DNA from 3 places in the Mesorhizobium sp. M1409 genome. Region 3 is predicted to be linked to each of the others. Evidence: predicted binding sites of a transcription regulator. Region 3 holds the regulator's gene; each other region holds the start of a gene.
The links. The regulator LexA, encoded in region 3, represses DNA repair genes until DNA is damaged. The targets are predictions, from matches to a motif close to TGTTCNNNNTGTGTTCNG.

Region 1 (5,927 bases), on a different contig from region 3:
TGAACCATGTTCGACCAATCCTCCTTTGCCGAAGCCTTGCACAGTTCCGGACCAACAGAAGGGCTTGCCGAAAAACTGAGCCTTTACGGCCGATTCGTCGGCGCCTGGATGTTCGATGCCTCGCGCCATCTCGAGGACGGCACGGTGCTGACCGGGCGTGGCGAGGTGCATTTCGGCTGGGTGCTGGAAGGCCGGGCGATCCAGGACGTCTGGATCCTGCCCGCGCGTGATGCCGGCCCCTCGCCCTCGCTCGGCACCTGGACCTTCTACGGCACCACACTGCGTGTCTATGATCCCGGCGCGGATGCCTGGCACATCTTCTGGAGTGATCCGCGCAACCAGTATTTCAGCCGCCAGCTCGGCCACGCCGAGGGCGACGCGATCGTGCAAGTGGACGCCGACGGCACCGGATCCTCGGTTCGCTGGAGTTTTTCTCGCATTACCGAAAATTCCTTCCGCTGGCTCGGCGAGCGCTCGCACGACAATGGCGCGACATGGCGGCTCGAAGTCGAGTTCCTGGCACGGCGGGTGGTTCGATGATCGAGGAATGCAGCCGCTCGAAAGCCTCGCGAACCTTCGCGCCCATGCTTTCAAAAGTTGAATGCCCGAAACTGTTCCCACCGACCGGGCTTTGCTCTACCAATGCCATGGTACGGGCCCTGCCCGGCGGGAGGGGTCAGAGATGCCGAGCTTCGACAGCCTGTTCAACGCCTTCGTCACCATTCTCGTGACCATCGATCCGCCCGGGCTGGCGCCGCTGTTCCTCGCCGTGACACGAGGCATGAACCGCGACGAGCGCCAGCAGGTGTCGGTCCGCGCCTCGATCATCGGCTTCCTGGTGATGGCGCTGTTTGCGGTTGCCGGCGCCTCGATCCTGTCGGTGTTCGGCATCACGCTGCCTGCCTTCCGCGTCGCCGGCGGCTTCCTGCTGTTCTTCATCGCCTTCGAAATGGTGTTCGAACGCCGGCAGGACCGCAAGGAGAAGATCGGCGACGTCGCCATCACCAAGGACATGATCCACAACATCGCTGCCTTCCCGCTGGCGATCCCGCTGATCGCCGGGCCCGGCGCGATTTCGGCGACGGTGCTGCTCTCCGGTTCCTTTCAGGGATTTGCCGCGCAGGCGGCCCTGGTCGGCATCATCTTCGTCTGCCTCGCCATCACCTATCTGGTGTTCGTGCTGTCGGAACGCATCGACCGCATCCTCGGCCAGACCGGGCGCTCGATCCTGACCCGGCTGCTCGGCGTTATCCTGGCGGCACTGGCCGTGCAGTTCGTCGCCGACGGCATCAAGGCGCTGATGGCGGGGTGAACGGCAGTTCCTACTGCCTACTGCCTACTGCCTACTGCCTACTGCCTACTTCACCGCCGTATCGATCACTTCGAAGTCGTGAGTGATCGCAGCGGTCTTGGCCAGCATCGCCGAAGCCGAGCAATATTTTTCGATCGAAAGGTCGATCGCCCGCCTGACCTTGTCGCTGGACAGCGCCCGGCCCTTGACCACGAAATGCATGTGAATGCGCGTGAACACCCTGGGCTCTGTTTCGGCCCGGTCGGCGTCGAGCTCGACCACGCAATCCTCGACCGCTTCGCGGCCCTTTTCTAGAATATGGACGACATCATAGGCCGAACAGCCGCCGGTCCCGATCAGCACCAGTTCCATCGGGCTCGGGCCTGGCGTCTTGCCTGCCGGTCCGGGCGCGGTTCCGAACACGACCTTGTGGCCACTGCCGGACTCACCGACGAAGGTGCGCTCCTCGACCCACTTTACGCGTGCTTTCACCTGACATTTCCTTCCAATTTTTCGGTCATCCGCCTCTAAAACCGAAGAGGATCACGGCCCGGCTCGCGCGACGCCAAAGACGACGTCGTGCACGACCCTGCCCGGCAACAGCGTGAAGATGCCGGCGCCGGCCAATGCAAAGACATACAGCGCGATCATCGCCTTGCGATCCTGGCGATGCAGTGATTGTGAGCATGCCACAGCGGCACGGTGACCAGCACCAGGATCGACAGGAAATGGATCGGACTGAGGGGCCGATGAGCCGGATCTGATGAATCCAGAAACTCGAGTCGGCGATGACCAGCATCAGCGCGGCCCACACATAGCCCGCGATGCGATGGCTCGGCGTTCCCTTCGGCAATGCCAACTGCGTTGGCCCTATCGCCAGTGCGGCGAAGGCCGCAAAGGCATGCCAGGGTATAGGAGAGGGTGCGGCAAGCAGCGGGTCCTGCGACATTGTCCCCTCTCCAGTGACTGCCCCTCAATACGATCGATTGTCCTCAGAACGGGATTTCGTCGTCCAGTTCGCGCGACGAACCGCCACCGCCGCCACTCTTGGCACCACCGCCGCCGCCGCGATTGAAGCCTTCGCTCGGGCTGGACTGGCCGAAATCGGAACCACGGCTGTTGCCACCGGCATTGCCTCCGATCTGGCCGCCCTCACCCTGTCCGCGTGCGTCGAGCATCTGCAGCTCGCCCCGGAATTTCTGCAGCACGACTTCCGTCGTGTACTTGTCGGCGCCGGTCTGGTCCTGCCATTTGCGCGTCTGCAGCTGGCCCTCGACATAGACCTTCATGCCCTTCTTCAGATACTGCTCCGCCACCTTGGCGATGCCCTCATTGAAGATGACGACGTTGTGCCACTCGGTTTTTTCCTTGCGCTCGCCGGAATTCTTGTCGCGCCAGCTTTCCGACGTCGCGATGCGGATGTTGACGACCGGCTCGCCCGAGTTCAGGCGGCGGATTTCAGGGTCCGCACCGAGATTACCGACCAGAATGACCTTGTTGACGCTACCCGCCATGATATTTCTCCGCTCATCCAAAACCAATTTTTGTCGCAGCACCTTACAGGCTGCGGGCGTCGGCCGCCTGCTAAGGCTGGCTTTTCCCACAAGGTTTTTGTTCCCTTTTCGTTCTTATCCGCACTGCCGCTTATTGTCAAGGAATGGCAGCATCGCCGGAAGCCCACATATGGGTTTGAAAAGAACGCTTGCCAAATCGATAAGTATCCACTTATGCTTTTGTCATGATCGAAGCAGAGATTTTCCGGGCCCTGGCCGACCCGACGCGCCGCGCCGTCTTTGAGCGGCTCGCCGCTGGTGAAATGACGGTATCGGAATTGCGCACCGGCATGACGGTGTCGCAACCGGCGGTGTCACAGCATCTGGCGGTGCTGCGCGGCGCCGGCCTGGTGGTCGAACGACGTGCCGGCCGCAATGCTTTTTACCGCGCCGATCCGCAGGGGCTCGCCCCCTTGCTCTCCTGGATCGAACGCTACCGGACCTTCTGGCCGGAACGCATCGAAAGATTGAAGGCGGTTTTGAAGGACATGGACCAATGACGAACGTTCGATCGATGAAAGCCGACCAAAACCATCGCGAGATCTCTCCCGATGCGATCGAGTTCGAGTACGACCTTGCCGAGCCGCCGGAAAAGGTGTGGCGGGCCCTGACCGTGCCGGAGCTGCTCGCCGCATGGATGATGCCGAACGACATCAGGCCGGAGACCGGCAATCGTTTTGCCTTCGCCGGGCCGGATGCGGCGATCGAATGCGAAATCCTCGACGCCGAGCCGGAGAAGCTGCTGCGCTATTCCTGGCGGGAGCAGCCAGGCGACGCCGCGCGGCAGGATCGCCTCGACGGCCCGTTGGACAGCATTGTCACCTTCACACTTGCCCGAACCGTTTCCGGCGGCACCCATCTGCGCATCGTCCATGACGGCTTCGCCCGCAAGGCAATGCCCGCTGTCGCCATGGCGTGCGCTAGCTGCCGGCTTTCGCTCGACGCCAACGGTACACGCAAGCCGATCGCCGCAAACACGCTTCGCCGCTTGCTGCGCGCAGCCTGAACAAGGACAATGGAGAGAAGATCATGAGCGGTGTTGCCAGTCTGGTGCCGATGGTAATCGAGCAATCGAGCCGCGGCGAACGCGCCTTCGACATTTTCTCGCGGCTGCTGCGCGAGCGCATCGTCTTCATCAATGGCGAGATCAACGACGACATCTCGGCGCTGGTCTGCGCGCAGTTGCTGTCGCTGGAATCGGACAATCCCGACAAGGAGATCTCGCTCTATATCAACTCGCCGGGCGGCGTGGTGACCAGCGGCTTCGCCATCTACGACACGATGCAATACATCAGCTGCCCGGTGTCGACCGTGTGCATGGGCTTTGCCGCCTCGATGGGTTCTTTCCTGCTGATGGCGGGCACACCGGGGCGTCGTATCTCGCTGCCGAACGCCACCATCCTGCTGCATCAGCCGCTGGGCGGGTTCCAGGGCCAAGCCTCCGACATCCAGCGCCATGCCGAGCGCATCGTCCAGACGAAACGGCACATGGCCGGGCTCTATGCGCAGCATTGCGGACGCACCTATGAGGAGGTCGAACGCACGCTGGACCGCGACCACTTCATGACCGCCCGCGAGGCCCAGACCTGGGGCATCGTCGACCACGTTTTCGACACGCGAAAAAAGGCGGCATAAAGCCAGGCCCGGCTTCCTGCCGGCTTTCGAAGATTTGATGATGCCGGTCTGGTCCCGTCGCCGGCACGCCACTATAGTCCTGGGATGATCGACACTCATCCACCCAGAACATTGCACCGTGTCATCGCCGTTGTAGCGCTCGTGTGCCTTTCGAGCGGCACGGCCTTCGCCGGCGACAGCTCGGCGCAGGCGCAAAAAGGCGCCCTGCCCGGCGTGGCCGGCGACTATCGCATCGCCAAGCCGGCTCCCGAACCCGACGATGCATATCCCGGCAACGGCAACGGCCAGTTCAAGATCGGCGATACGGATGTCAGGATTTCCGGCAGCATTACCGTCGATCTCGGAGCCGGCTCAATCGGGCAGCCCCGCCACCGATAGTGGTGCCGGCGTGCTGCGCTGGCATATCGCCAACAAGACATCCGCACATAAAACGGCCCCGCCGTGCTTTGCGCAAACGGACGGGGCCTTTTTGGATCTAAAATCCAACTTCTACCGGGGGCGTACTGCCGGCACAAGATTTCGGATGCAACGCGGCGTCAGCCGACGATCCGACTGCAGTCTCTGATTTTTACGGGGTATGGCAGGTCACGGTTTGTCGGGTGGCGCAAACGCTAAACCCTGGCACTTATGCCTGCCGCCGCTCCAGTAACGACTGGAACCCTGTGGGACGATCCGGTGGCGTCATAGCTCCGCTCCTTTTTGTCCATTGCGACGTTGTCGTCCGAAGCACAAATCGCTAATGCCTGCGGCATCTCGCAGGCCGCCTCTGGGCGGCGAGACCATCGAAAGACGGCCGGCTTCGTTGACTGCCGAAGCTTGCCTCCAGGAGCCGGCGCCCGTCAAGCTTCAATAGCCGGTTACCGAAAAATGTGATCGTCGGGAGGTTACGTGCAAGTCAGTTTTTGCACAGCTTTGTCAGGAGCGTGTTCGGTCTTTGTTCTTTCTACTTGCCCGTTCACGCGAAAGACGCTTAAACGGCTTTTGTCGGGAATTGTGGCGTCTCTCGACGTGGCGGCAAAACTACCTACATAGGGGATGGCTGGGAAAACCCGCCATTCCAGGAAATTCCAGATTCTGAGGCGGCGACCGGCGATGGCCGACCATAAATATCTTTCCATTCGCGGGGCGCGCGAACACAATCTGAAGAATGTCGATCTCGACCTGCCGCGTGACAGCCTGATTGTCATGACCGGCCTGTCGGGTTCCGGCAAGTCGTCGCTTGCCTTCGACACCATCTATGCCGAAGGCCAGCGCCGCTATGTCGAAAGCCTTTCGGCCTACGCCCGGCAATTCCTCGAAATGATGCAGAAGCCTGACGTCGACCAGATCGACGGCCTGTCGCCTGCCATCTCGATCGAGCAGAAGACCACCTCGAAGAACCCGCGTTCGACGGTCGGCACCGTCACCGAGATCTACGACTATATGCGCCTGTTGTTCGCGCGCGTCGG
Region 2 (5,927 bases), on a different contig from region 3:
TTATCTAACGGGACACACACCATGGCTGGGCATGGCGGCTCAAAAAGGGTGATCTACGCGGCGCTGGCCGGCAATCTCGCCATCGCGTTGACCAAGTTTGCCGCCGCCTTCTTCACCGGCAGCTCGGCGATGCTGTCGGAAGGCGTGCATTCGATGGTCGATACCGGCAATGGCGGCTTGCTGCTCTACGGCATGCATCGCGCCGCCCGTCCGGCTGACCGCACGCATCCGCTCGGTCACGGGCGCGAACTCTATTTCTGGAGCTTCATCGTCGCACTTCTCGTCTTTGCCGTGGGCGCCGGGGTCTCGTTCTACGAGGGCGTGATCCACATCATGGCGCCGGAACCGGTCGCCAACGTCAAGGTGAACTATATCGTCCTGGGCCTCTCTTTCCTGTTCGAAGGCAGCTCATGGCTGGTGGCGCTAAAGGAGTTCCGCAAGCAGAAGGGCGAGCAGGGCTGGCTGCGGGCAGTGCAATCGAGCAAGGATCCGAGCGTCTATACCGTGCTGTTCGAGGACAGTGCCGCCCTGCTCGGCCTGATCGTCGCCTTTGCCGGCATCCTGGCGGCCGAACTGCTGAAGAAGCCGGAACTCGACGGCGCCGCCTCGATCGGTATTGGGCTGATCCTTGGCGCGACGGCGATTTTCCTGGCCCGCGAAAGCAAGGGCCTGCTGATCGGCGAGCCGGCGTCGCCCGAAGTGCAGAGACAGGTGCTGGCGATCGCCCAGCAGGATCCGGCGGTGCGGCAGGCGAACGGCGTCCTGACCGTCCATATGGGGCCGGCGGAGATCGTTGCCGGCCTGAGTATCGAGTTCGAGGATCATCTGACGGCGCCGGAGATCGAAGCTTGCGTCGAGCGCCTGGAGGCGCGGCTGAAAAAGGAGATGCCGGAGATCACGCGGCTATTCGTCAAGCCGCAGACCACCGGCACATGGGAAAAGCGGAGCAAGCTGATCGAGACCGCGTCCGATCCGGCGCTGGACTAGCGCCGCGCCATTGCCTCACGGTCTTGCCTTGCTAAGATCAAAGAGACTTTGGAGGAACGACGATGAAAATCGACGGCGGCTGCCATTGTGGCGCCATCACCTACGAGGCGGAGGTCGACCCGGAGAACACCGGAATCTGCCACTGCATCGATTGCCAGCAACTGACCGGAACGGCTTTTCGCGTGACCGTGGGCGCGCCGGAAGGCCAGTACCGGATCACCAAGGGTGCGCCAAAGGTCTATATCAAGACAGGATCGAGCGGCGCCAAGCGCGCGCAGGGCTTTTGCGGCGAGTGCGGCTCGCATCTCTACGCCACATCGGTTGGCGACGGGCCGAAGGTTTATGGCATCCGGGTCGGCACGGCGCGGCAACGTGAACAGTTGGTCCCGAGAAGGCAGAGCTGGCATCGCTCGGCGCTGCCCTGGCTGCCGGAATTCCCGGGTATGACGACCACGGAAGAGCAGTAGGGGCGGATCCGGCGCCGTCGCTCAGTCGTCGCCTTCGACGACCCTTAGTCTGAGCTGTCCGGTTTTCGAATCGGCGACGCGGGGGCCCGCGTCGACCTTCGCAGCGGGAGCCCGTGACGCTGCGTCCGCGGCGGCATCGCCGTCGGGTTGCGCCCCGAATTCCAGCGCCTCGATCTTCTGGCCGCGCTTGGTGACCTTCGACGTCGAAACCAGGATGTCGTCGATATCCTTGGCCGACTGGCCGAAATGGACCTGCAGCTTGCGCACACGCTCGTCGACACGCGCAACGTCCTCCATCAGCCGGATGACCTCGCCCTGGATCAGGTGCGCCTGTTCGCGCATGCGGGCGTCCTTGAGGATCGCCTGAATGACCTGGATCGACAGCATCAGCAGCGACGGCGAGACGATGACGACACGGGCGCGATGCGCCTTGTGGACGATCGCCTCGAAATTCTCGTGGATCTCGGCGAACACCGATTCCGACGGCACGAACATGAAGGCGGTGTCCTGGGTCTCGCCCTGGATCAGGTATTTTTCCGATATATCGCGGACATGGATCTCGATGTCGCGGCGGAAGGCCTGCGAGGCGACCTTCTGCAAGTCGGCGCCGTCTGCGGCGCGGATGGCATTCCAGGCTTCCAGCGGAAACTTCGCGTCGATGGCAAGCGACGGGGCGCCGTTCGGCATCTTCACCAGACAGTCGGGCCGGCTGCCGTTCGACAGCGTCGCCTGGAATTCATAGGCGCCATGCGGCAGGCCGTCGGCGACGATCGCCTCCATGCGCGACTGGCCGAAGGCGCCGCGCGTCTGCTTGTTGGAGAGGATCGCCTGCAACTGCACGACCTGGCCGGCGAGCGACTGGATGTTACCTTGCGCGACATCGATGATCGCCAGCCGCTCCTGCAATTTGGCCAGGCTTTCATGCGTCGATTTGGTCTGCTCGGTCATGGTCTGGCCGAGGCGGCCGGTCATGGCATCGAGACGCTGGCCGATCGACTGCGTCAATTCCGCCTGCCGTGCCCCGAACACTTCGGCGATGGCGCCCATGCGGCCCTGCATCTCGGCCTGCGATTGCAGAATGCCGGCCATCCTTGTTTCGGCATCGCGGGCATGGTCGGCGGCTTCGGCCGCGGCGACGGCGCGCGCCTTGGCCGATCGCCATAGCGCGATGACGAGCGCCACGAACAGGCTGAGGAACAGAAAGGCGCCGAAGGCCAGCGCATGGCCGAGCGTGATCGTGGTGGCGCCAAGCCGGGCGACAGGTTCTGAAAGGATGGTGGTCAGATCATTCATGTGGACAGCATAGATGATTCGCACGGCTGACACAGATCAAAACGTGAACGAGCCTCAAGCCCGGCGGTTGACGCTTTTCGCTGGAGGTCTTAGGTGGAACGCCATGCCGATCAAGCCGCTCATCATCCTTCCCGACCCCATCCTGCGCCAGGTTTCCAAGCCGGTGGAGCGCGTCGACGCACCTTTGCGCAAATTGGCCGACGATATGTTGGCGACCATGTATGACGCCCCCGGCATCGGGCTGGCCGCAATCCAGATCGGCGAGCCGCTGCGCATGCTGGTGATCGATCTCGCCAAGGAAGACGAAGAGCCGGCGCCGCACGTCTTCATCAACCCGGAAATCCTGGAGAGCGCCGATGCGCGGTCCGTCTACGAGGAAGGCTGCCTGTCGATCCCCGATTATTATGCCGAGGTCGAACGCCCGTCCGCCGTGCGAGTCAAATATCTCGATCGCGACGGCAAATTGCAGGAGTTGGAGGCAGAGGGCCTGATGGCGACCTGCCTGCAGCACGAGATCGACCACCTCAATGGTGTCTTGTTCATCGACCACATCTCGAAGCTGAAGCGCGACATGGTGGTGAAGAAATTCAAGAAGCTCGCCAGGGACAAGGCGCCGGGCAAGCTGGTGGGATAGGGCTGGAGTCCACTCCAGGCCTGATGTCGGCGGCACAGCACCAAATGGAGATGCCGATGGCCGACTTCCTGATCAGAGACATTCCCGAGCCTTTGAAACGCGAAATCGAACTGGCGGCACACAATTCGCTCGGCTTTCGTCGCTGAAAGCGCAATTGGCGATGAATACGCCGAGATCATGGACAAAATCGAAGCGGAAAGGAAAAGCGAACTTGGTCGCCCGCGACTTTGACGGCCTTGACCTGAAGATCATAAACCCGTTTGAAGCGGGTGCCTGAGCCGGCTCACGGCGCGAGCAGAAGACAGGATATCGAAAGAAAAATGCCCCTTCGCGTCATCTTCATGGGCACGCCCGAGTTTTCGGTGCCGACGCTGCACGCCATTGCCGAGGCCGGTCACGATGTCGCCGCCGTCTATACGCAACCGCCGCGCGCCGCCGGACGGCGCGGACTGGAACTGACGCCGTCGCCGGTGCAGCGCGAGGCGGAGCGGCTGGGCATCGAGACGCGCACGCCCACATCGCTCAAGAGCGAGGCCGAGCAGGCCGCCTTCCGTGCCTTGCACGCCGATGTCGCCGTGGTCGTCGCCTATGGCTTGCTGCTGCCGAAGGCGATTCTGGACGCAACCCGGCTTGGCTGCATCAACGGCCATGCCTCGCTTCTGCCGCGCTGGCGCGGCGCCGCGCCGATCCAGCGCGCCATCATGGCCGGTGACTTGGAAAGCGGCATGATGGTGATGCGCATGGAAGGGGGCCTGGACACTGGCCCGGTCGGAATGGTTGAAAAATGTACCATCGAACCCGATATGACTGCCGGCGATCTGCATGATCGGTTGATGAGTGTCGGCGCAGCCCTGATGGTGGAAGCGCTAGCGCGACTGGAAAGGAACACCCTGACATTTACCCCACAAGCTGTGGATGGGGTGACCTACGCCAAGAAAATCGATAAATCCGAGACGCGCGTGGACTGGACTCGCTCGGCGAGCGAGGTCCACAATCATATTCGTGGCCTGTCGCCCTTTCCCGGCGCCTGGTCGGAGATAGGAATTGGCGGCCGCCCGGAACGGCTGAAACTGCTTCGCTCGACGCTACCGCAAGGCCTGTCGCTTTCGGAAGATTTGGGCGAGTCGGGAGGAATTCTCGATGACCGGCTGACTGTCGCCTGCGGGACAGGCGCGATCAGGCTGGTCGAAGTTCAACGGGCGGGCGGAAGGCCCGCCGCCGCGTCGGAATTCCTGCGCGGGGCCAAGATCGAAAAGGGAATGAAATTCTCATGAGCATGATGTCGATACGCGCGGCGACGCCGCGAGATCGCGAGGCCATTCGCCTCGTCGAGGAGCACGCTTTCGGCCAGCAGGCGGAGGCCGGGCTGGTCGACGCGCTGGTGACCGGCGGCGACGCCGTTGCCGAACTGGTGGCGGAAGACGACGGCCAGGTGGTCGGCCATATCCTGTTTTCCCGGCTGTTCGTCCAGAGCGGCGGCAAGAACTTCGCGGCCGTGGCGCTGGCACCGCTGGCGGTGGAGCCCTCGTTCCATGGCAGCGGCATCGGCGGCGCGCTGATCCGCGAGGCACATATCCGTCTCCGGGATGGCGGCGAGACGCTGGCCGTGGTGCTGGGCGATCCGGCCTATTACAGCCGTTTCGGCTACAGCCATGCACGCGCCGAAAAGTTCGAGAGCGAGTATCAGGGCGAGGCACTGCAGGCACTGGCCTGGGGCGATGCCCCGGAAGCCGGCAGACTGGTCTACGCCTCGGCCTTCGGCTCGGCACTCGCCGCCTAGGCGAGTGCAAATTGCCGCGTTTTCGCCTCGACATCGAATATGACGGCAGCCTGTTTGCCGGCTGGCAGCACCAGGCGGATCAGCCTTCGGTGCAGCAGGCGATCGAGCAGGCGATCGAAAAATTCTGCGGCGAAGCGGTCAGGCTGCGCGCCGCCGGCCGCACCGATGCCGGCGTGCATGCGACCGCCCAGGTGGCGCATGTAGACCTCGCCAAGGCGTGGCCCACCGACAAGGTGCGCGATGCCGTCAACGCCCATCTGCAGGCGGCCGGCGCGCGCATCGCCGTCCTCAAGGCGACGGTCGTCTCCGACGGTTTCGACGCGCGCTTCTCGGCCACCGGCCGCCACTATCTCTACCGCATCCTCAACCGCCGCGCGCCGGCCGCGCTCGACAAGGGCAAGGTGTGGTGGGTGCCGAAGCGGCTCGACGCCGTCGCCATGCACGAAGCGGCAAAGGTCCTGCTCGGGCGACATGACTTCACCACCTTCCGCTCGACCCAGTGCCAGGCGAACAGCCCGATCAGGACGCTGGAGCGGCTCGATGTGAGCCGGCAAGATGACGTGATCGAGGTAAGGGCCTCGGCGCGCTCCTTCCTGCACAATCAGGTGCGCTCGATGGTCGGTTCCCTCAAGCGCGTCGGCGACGGCGGCTGGACCGCGGCCGACATGAAAGCGGCGCTCGAGGCGCGTGACCGCGCCGCCTGCGGCCAGGTGGCACCACCCGACGGGCTGTTTCTCATCGGCGTCGATTATCGGGGCGTCGATTA
Region 3 (5,927 bases):
GTCGAGCGCATCATCGGCCTGAAACGCGGCACCGGCGGCACGTCGGGTGCTTCGTACCTGAAGAAGATGCTCGAGGTCGTGCTGTTCCCGGAGCTGTGGACGGTCCGCACCCGGCTCTGACATCATCGAAATGAGAACAGGCACACCGAGGGGACGCGCTTGCAGCGGGAACCCTTCGCGAACAACCGAGGACTGAACGACCATGAGTGGAATTCCTGATCTCGCTGCGATCGAAGCGATGGATGCCACGGATCCGCTGCGTGCCATGCGCGATCGTTACATTTTGCCGGAGGGGGTGATCTATCTCGACGGCAATTCACTTGGGGCGGCATCACATGCCGTTTTCGGCGAGCTGCAGCAAGCGGCGGCCCAGGAATGGGCCCAGGATCTCATCCGGGCCTGGAATACAGCCGGATGGTTCGAGATGCCGATCGAACTCGGCGATCAGCTTGGACGTCTGATCGGAGCCGCGGCCGGCCAGACCGTCGTCTGCGACACGACGTCGACCAACATCTACAAGGTGTTGCATGCGGCGATGGAGATGCGGCCCGGCCGGTTGGCCATCGTCGCCGAGGGTGACAGTTTTCCCACCGACCTGTACATCGCCGAAGGCGTGGCCTCGACCCGGGATGGCGCCTTGCTGCGCCTCGCGGGCGTCGACGCGCCAACCATCGAAGAGCTGATCGACGAAAGCGTCGCGGTGGTGCTGGTCAACCACGTCAATTACAAATCCGGTGAACTGCGCGACATGACGGCGCTGACGCGCAAGGCTCATGCGGCCGGAGCGCTGATCGTTTGGGATCTCTGCCACACCGCGGGCGCTCTGCCGGTCGAGCTCGATCATGCAAATGCTGATTTCGCTGTCGGCTGCACCTACAAGTACCTCAACGGCGGTCCGGGCGCGCCAGCCTTCATCTATGCCGCCCAGCGCCACCACGGCGAGATCAGCCAGCCACTCAGCGGCTGGTGGGGGCATGCACGGCCCTTTGCCTTCGAACGGGGTTATGTTGCCGGCACCGGTATCCGCCGCTTTCTGTGCGGCACGCAGCCGGTCCTGTCGATGCGGGCGCTCAAAGGCGCGCTTGCCATCTGGAACGACGTCGACATGGCGGCATTGCGAAAGAAGAGCGTCGCGCTGACCGAACTGTTCATCCAGCTCGTCGAAGCGAAGTGCGGCGCCTATGGTCTCACGCTGGAGAGCACTCGCGACGCGACCAGGCGCGGCAGCCAGGTGTCGTTCCTTCACGATCATGGCTATCAAATCATGCGGGCGCTGATCGAGCGCGGCGTGATCGGTGACTTCCGCGCGCCGTCAACCATCCGTTTCGGATTTACGCCGCTCTATGTCGGCTACAAGGACGTGTGGCTGGCGGTCGAGGTGCTGGAAGACATTCTGCGCACGAGTGCATGGAAGGACCAGCGTTTCGCCGTCAAGGAGGCCGTAACCTGACGCGGCCGTCCCGACGATCTGTCGTCGCGTCTTGCCCCCAGGTCGGATGACGGAGGACGAATTTTTCGGCTCGCGAATGCGTTCGCCGCTGGTAGCCAGCGCAGGCTGCAATAGATTAACCAAGGTTGGCATTTTGGCTTCGTTTCGTTCACGGCAAACGAACGCCCGGAAAGCTGGAAATGCGCCCGTCGCGGATCCATGGGCAGCTCATGCCAGGCTTGAGCCAAGGGTGGGCCACAGCCCATTAACCATAACAATTTCAATGCCGGCAAGCGCATTGTGACGGCATACAGCCGTCGACGAGGCCCGCTGGCGAGCGCCAATAATTTCGACCCCCTTAATAAATTCATTAAACTTTAAACAGTTGCGGAACACAACTGGAACAGATAGTGTTTGTTCTGGGTTTGTTTTTCCGATTCTGGTTTCAGGTACCCTGGGGGCCGCCATGCTGACGCGCAAGCAACACGAACTGCTGATGTTCATCCATGAACGCCTGAAGGAAAGCGGCATTCCGCCATCCTTCGACGAGATGAAGGAGGCGCTCGACCTTGCCTCCAAATCCGGGATTCATCGTTTGATCACGGCACTGGAAGAGCGCGGCTTCATTCGCCGGCTGCCCAACCGGGCACGCGCGCTGGAAGTGCTGCGGCTGCCGGACTCGATCGCACCCGGCCTCAACGCGGCAAAGAAGTTCTCTCCAAGCGTCATCCAGGGCAGTCTTGGTCAGGCCAGTCTCGGCCAGGGCGGCCTTGGCCGGCAGATCAGGCCAGCGTCTTCGCGGATGTCTTCAGCAGGCAATGACGACGACGTGGTCGCCGCCGTGTCGATCCCCGTGATGGGGCGCATCGCCGCCGGTGTGCCGATCGATGCCATCCAGCACCAGACGCATTCGATCTCGGTGCCGCCAGACATGATCATGGGCGGCGAGCACTATGCGCTGGAGGTCAAGGGCGACTCGATGATCGAGGCCGGCATCTTCGACGGCGACACCGTCATCATCCGCAATGCCGATACGGCGAGCCCTGGCGAGATCATCGTGGCGCTGGTGGATGAAGAGGAAGCGACGCTGAAGCGGTTCCGCCGCAAGGGCGCCTCGATTGCTCTCGAAGCCGCCAATCCGGCCTATGAAACCCGTATTTTCGGGCCAGACAGGGTCAAGGTGCAGGGCAAGCTCGTTGGCCTGATCCGCCGCTACTAAGGCAGCTGCGGTTCAACGACTGGCTTCTCGGGTCTCTTGAAGGGCGGCAGTCCCCTCGCCTCGCGTGAAAACTTGCGTTGCGCGTGCCAGGGCCGATATGGCCTGTCCACGGCGAAGCTGATTGTCGCCGGCGCGGTCGCCGATTGGCGATCGAAGAAGACGGCAGCACTGCCTTTGCGGGCCAGTTGCCGTTTGGTGATAACGAGAACCAGCGGGTTGTGACAGGCGTCATAGGCCGTCGCGTCATTGATGACGATCAGGTCGGCGAAACCACAGGCTTTCCAGGTGTCTTTTCGGTCCTCGACATAGGCAATGAACGCGCCGGACGGATGCCTGGCGACGCAAACGCCTGAAGTGCAATAGAACGGTGCTCCCGGCGGCATTTCAGCCGCATCAGCGACGTCGAATTGACCGTCGCCTTCGTCGAACACCTCCGGCACGATGATGCTTTCGGATGTCAGCGCACGCTTCCAGTTGTCGACGGTGAATTCGTTCGGCCTGGCCCGGCTGACCGCGAGTTCGCCGCCGCCGATCGGCAACGCAACCAGCCTTGCGTCCTCCGAGATCAGCACGTCGGGTGCGCGCGTGTCCGAGACCGTCAGCAGGCCGGCAAGCGCGAAAGGAAGAGCTGCCAGCCGCAGCCATGTCGTCGCCATCGTCGCGATGACAAGGGCAATCGCCACCAGAAGGACAGACTGCTGCGAAATCAAGCCGATTGCGTCGACTGGCGAACGCTCGGAAATCCATCCGGACATCGCGATCATCGCCGTCAGGCCTTTGCCCATTACATAAAGAAAGGGGCCGTCGGCGCCGAATGGCATCGCCAGTGCGCTGAGGACGGCGAAAGGCATGACGACCAGTGATACGATCGGCATGATCGCCAGATTGGCGAACAGGCTGAGCGGCGACACACGCTGAAAATGCCAGATGGCAAACAGCGCAGTGGCGCCGCCGGCGATGATGGAAGTCATGGAAAGGCCGCCTGCCGCCAGCAGGAATTTTCGCGTCAGGAAACCAGGCAGCGACCGCTTTGGCGGCGGTGGTCTCGTCTTTCCCGCACGATGCTCCGACCAGCCGGCATAGGCGCCGACCAGCGCCGCGGTTGCGGCGAAGGACATCTGAAAACTCGGGCCGACCACTTCATGCGGCGACACCACGATGACGGCGATCGCCGAAATTGCTAGATTGCGCATGGTGAGTGCCGCCCGATCGAACAGCACGGCAATCAGCATCACCGCCAGCATGATGAAGCTGCGCTCGGCGGCGACGACGATGCCTGAGATGATGAGATAGGCGGCGATCGAGAACAGTGCCGCGACGGCGGCGTATTTCTTGACCGGACGACGCGCGGAAAAGTCCGGAAACAAGGCGAAGGCGCCGCGCAGCAACCCCATGATGGTGCCGGCGACGAGCGCCATATGCAGTCCGGAAATGGAGATGATGTGGTAGATGCCGGTACGCCGCATAGCTTCGTTGATGTCATCGGGAATGCCGGCGCGCACGCCGACGATCAGCGCCGCCGCGATCTCGCCCTCGGCGCCACCGACGCTGCCCCTGATGTGGTCGGCAATCGCTTCACGGGCTTTTTCTATCCCCGAGGAAAGGCGGTCCGATAGCGGCATGTCGCCGTCATCGGTGACGATAAGTTTTGGATTGCCGAGAAAGAACCCGCTGCCGCCGATGCCGGCGAAATAGCTGTCGAAGGAGAAGTCGTAGCTGTCCGGCCGCACAGGCCCGGTCGGCGGCAACAGCTTGGCATATCCAGTGATCAGGGAGCCGGCGATCACGTCCGCCGGGATCTTTCGCGCCGAAAGTCGCACCCGCTCCGGCGCATAGCGCAGTTTCGGCCTTGCGGTCGATGTGACGTCGATGGTCAGCCGGATACGACCGCTCTCCATCCGGTCGAGCGAAACGACGCGGCCGGTCACTTGCGTCGAGATTTCCGAGCCCAGCATCTGCGTTCCCGCCCGCCATGTCTCGACCTTTGCGGTGAGCAGGCCGAACGCGCACAAAAGTGCCGCCATGAAGCACAGATGGGTTTTCGGCCAGGAACGCGAGACCAGCGCAAACAGCCCCGCCAAGATGACAACTGCGACAGGCTTTGCGAAGCCAGGTTCCGCCGCCAGCGAAAAATAGCCGATCGCCCCGCTCGCCAGGCAGACCGGCACCAGCAGGAAGGCCACGCCTCGGTCGAGTTCCAGGCCCGCCGCCATGGTCACGCCATGGCGCAGGCGCGGCAGCGAAATCCGGCCGATTTGCCGGCGCACGCGCACGATCCTGCTGGCTTCGGCAGCTGGAACCGGGGCGGGGGCATCCGTTTGCAACGGCGCCTTGCCGGGATCCGGCACGAGGGGCGATGGCGGCGGCAATGAAGCCGGCAGCGGCGCTGCAAACAGGGACCGTTCGCTGACGCCAATGACAGCGTCCTCGCCCTGATCCGAGCCCCAGCCTCGTCCAGCCATCGGGTCTGCCCCTTGCGCCCTCGACACCCTATGCTACATGAACGCCGGGCGCGCGAAAGTCCGCGCAGCCGCACCCCGCTTCAGATGGTTTCCGAGAGTTTCATGTCCGACAAGGTCGTCACCCGTTTTGCCCCCTCGCCCACCGGCTACCTGCATATAGGCGGCGCGCGCACGGCGCTGTTCAACTGGCTGTATGCAAGGCACACCGGCGGCACGATGCTGCTGCGCATCGAGGACACCGATCGCGAGCGCTCCAACGATGCCGCGACCGCTGCCATTCTCGACGGGCTTTCCTGGCTTGGCCTCAGCTGGGACGGCGAGCCGGTGTCGCAGTTCGAGCGTGCGCCGCGCCACCGTGAGGTGGCCGAGGAACTCGTGCGCATGGGCAAGGCCTATTATTGCTATGCCACGCCGACCGAACTGGAGGCGATGCGCGAGGCCGCCAGAGCCAAGGGTCTGCCGCCCCGCTATGATGGCCGCTGGCGTGACCGTGACCCCTCAGAGGCGCCCGCGGGCGCCAAGGGCGCCATTCGCATCAAGGCGCCGACCGAGGGCGAGACGGTGGTGCACGACCGCGTCCAGGGCGAGGTGCGCTTTCCCAACAAGGATCTCGACGATTTCATCATCCTGCGTTCGGACGGCAATCCGACCTACATGCATGCCGTCGTCGTCGACGATCATGACATGGGCGTCACCCATATCATCCGCGGCGACGATCATCTGACCAACGCCGCGCGCCAGACCGTGATCTACAACGCCATGGGCTGGGCCGTGCCCTCGATGTCGCATATTCCGCTGATCCACGGCGCCGACGGCG

Region 1: NKG99_RS25885 (single-stranded DNA-binding protein) is a predicted target of LexA. The motif match lies at 2,904-2,921, and genes of this name have one in related genera.
Region 2: NKG99_RS18345 (DNA recombination protein RmuC) is a predicted target of LexA. The motif match lies at 2,780-2,797, and genes of this name have one in related genera.

The regions. Positions count from the first base shown of each region.
Region 1 covers NZ_JAMYKV010000041.1:10,522-16,448, reverse strand. The annotation lists gene NKG99_RS25900 (hypothetical protein) at 7-540, shown strand; gene NKG99_RS25895 (MarC family protein) at 683-1,312, shown strand; gene NKG99_RS25890 (OsmC family protein) at 1,358-1,783, opposite strand; partial or broken gene NKG99_RS36005 (DUF2306 domain-containing protein) at 2,094-2,240, opposite strand; gene NKG99_RS25885 (single-stranded DNA-binding protein) at 2,284-2,805, opposite strand; gene NKG99_RS25880 (ArsR/SmtB family transcription factor) at 3,030-3,344, shown strand; gene NKG99_RS25875 (SRPBCC family protein) at 3,341-3,850, shown strand; gene NKG99_RS25870 (ATP-dependent Clp protease proteolytic subunit) at 3,874-4,479, shown strand; gene NKG99_RS25865 (hypothetical protein) at 4,564-4,857, shown strand; gene uvrA (excinuclease ABC subunit UvrA) at 5,572-5,927, shown strand, end outside.
Region 2 covers NZ_JAMYKV010000022.1:59,564-65,490, forward strand. The annotation lists gene NKG99_RS18335 (cation diffusion facilitator family transporter) at 22-987, shown strand; gene NKG99_RS18340 (GFA family protein) at 1,050-1,454, shown strand; gene NKG99_RS18345 (DNA recombination protein RmuC) at 1,476-2,747, opposite strand; gene def (peptide deformylase) at 2,851-3,381, shown strand; gene fmt (methionyl-tRNA formyltransferase) at 3,702-4,655, shown strand; gene NKG99_RS18360 (GNAT family N-acetyltransferase) at 4,652-5,161, shown strand; gene truA (tRNA pseudouridine(38-40) synthase TruA) at 5,173-5,927, shown strand, end outside.
Region 3 covers NZ_JAMYKV010000035.1:28,250-34,176, reverse strand. The annotation lists gene kynA (tryptophan 2,3-dioxygenase) at 1-120, shown strand, start outside; gene kynU (kynureninase) at 203-1,450, shown strand; gene lexA (transcriptional repressor LexA) at 1,896-2,648, shown strand; gene NKG99_RS23775 (ComEC/Rec2 family competence protein) at 2,645-5,110, opposite strand; gene gltX (glutamate--tRNA ligase) at 5,213-5,927, shown strand, end outside.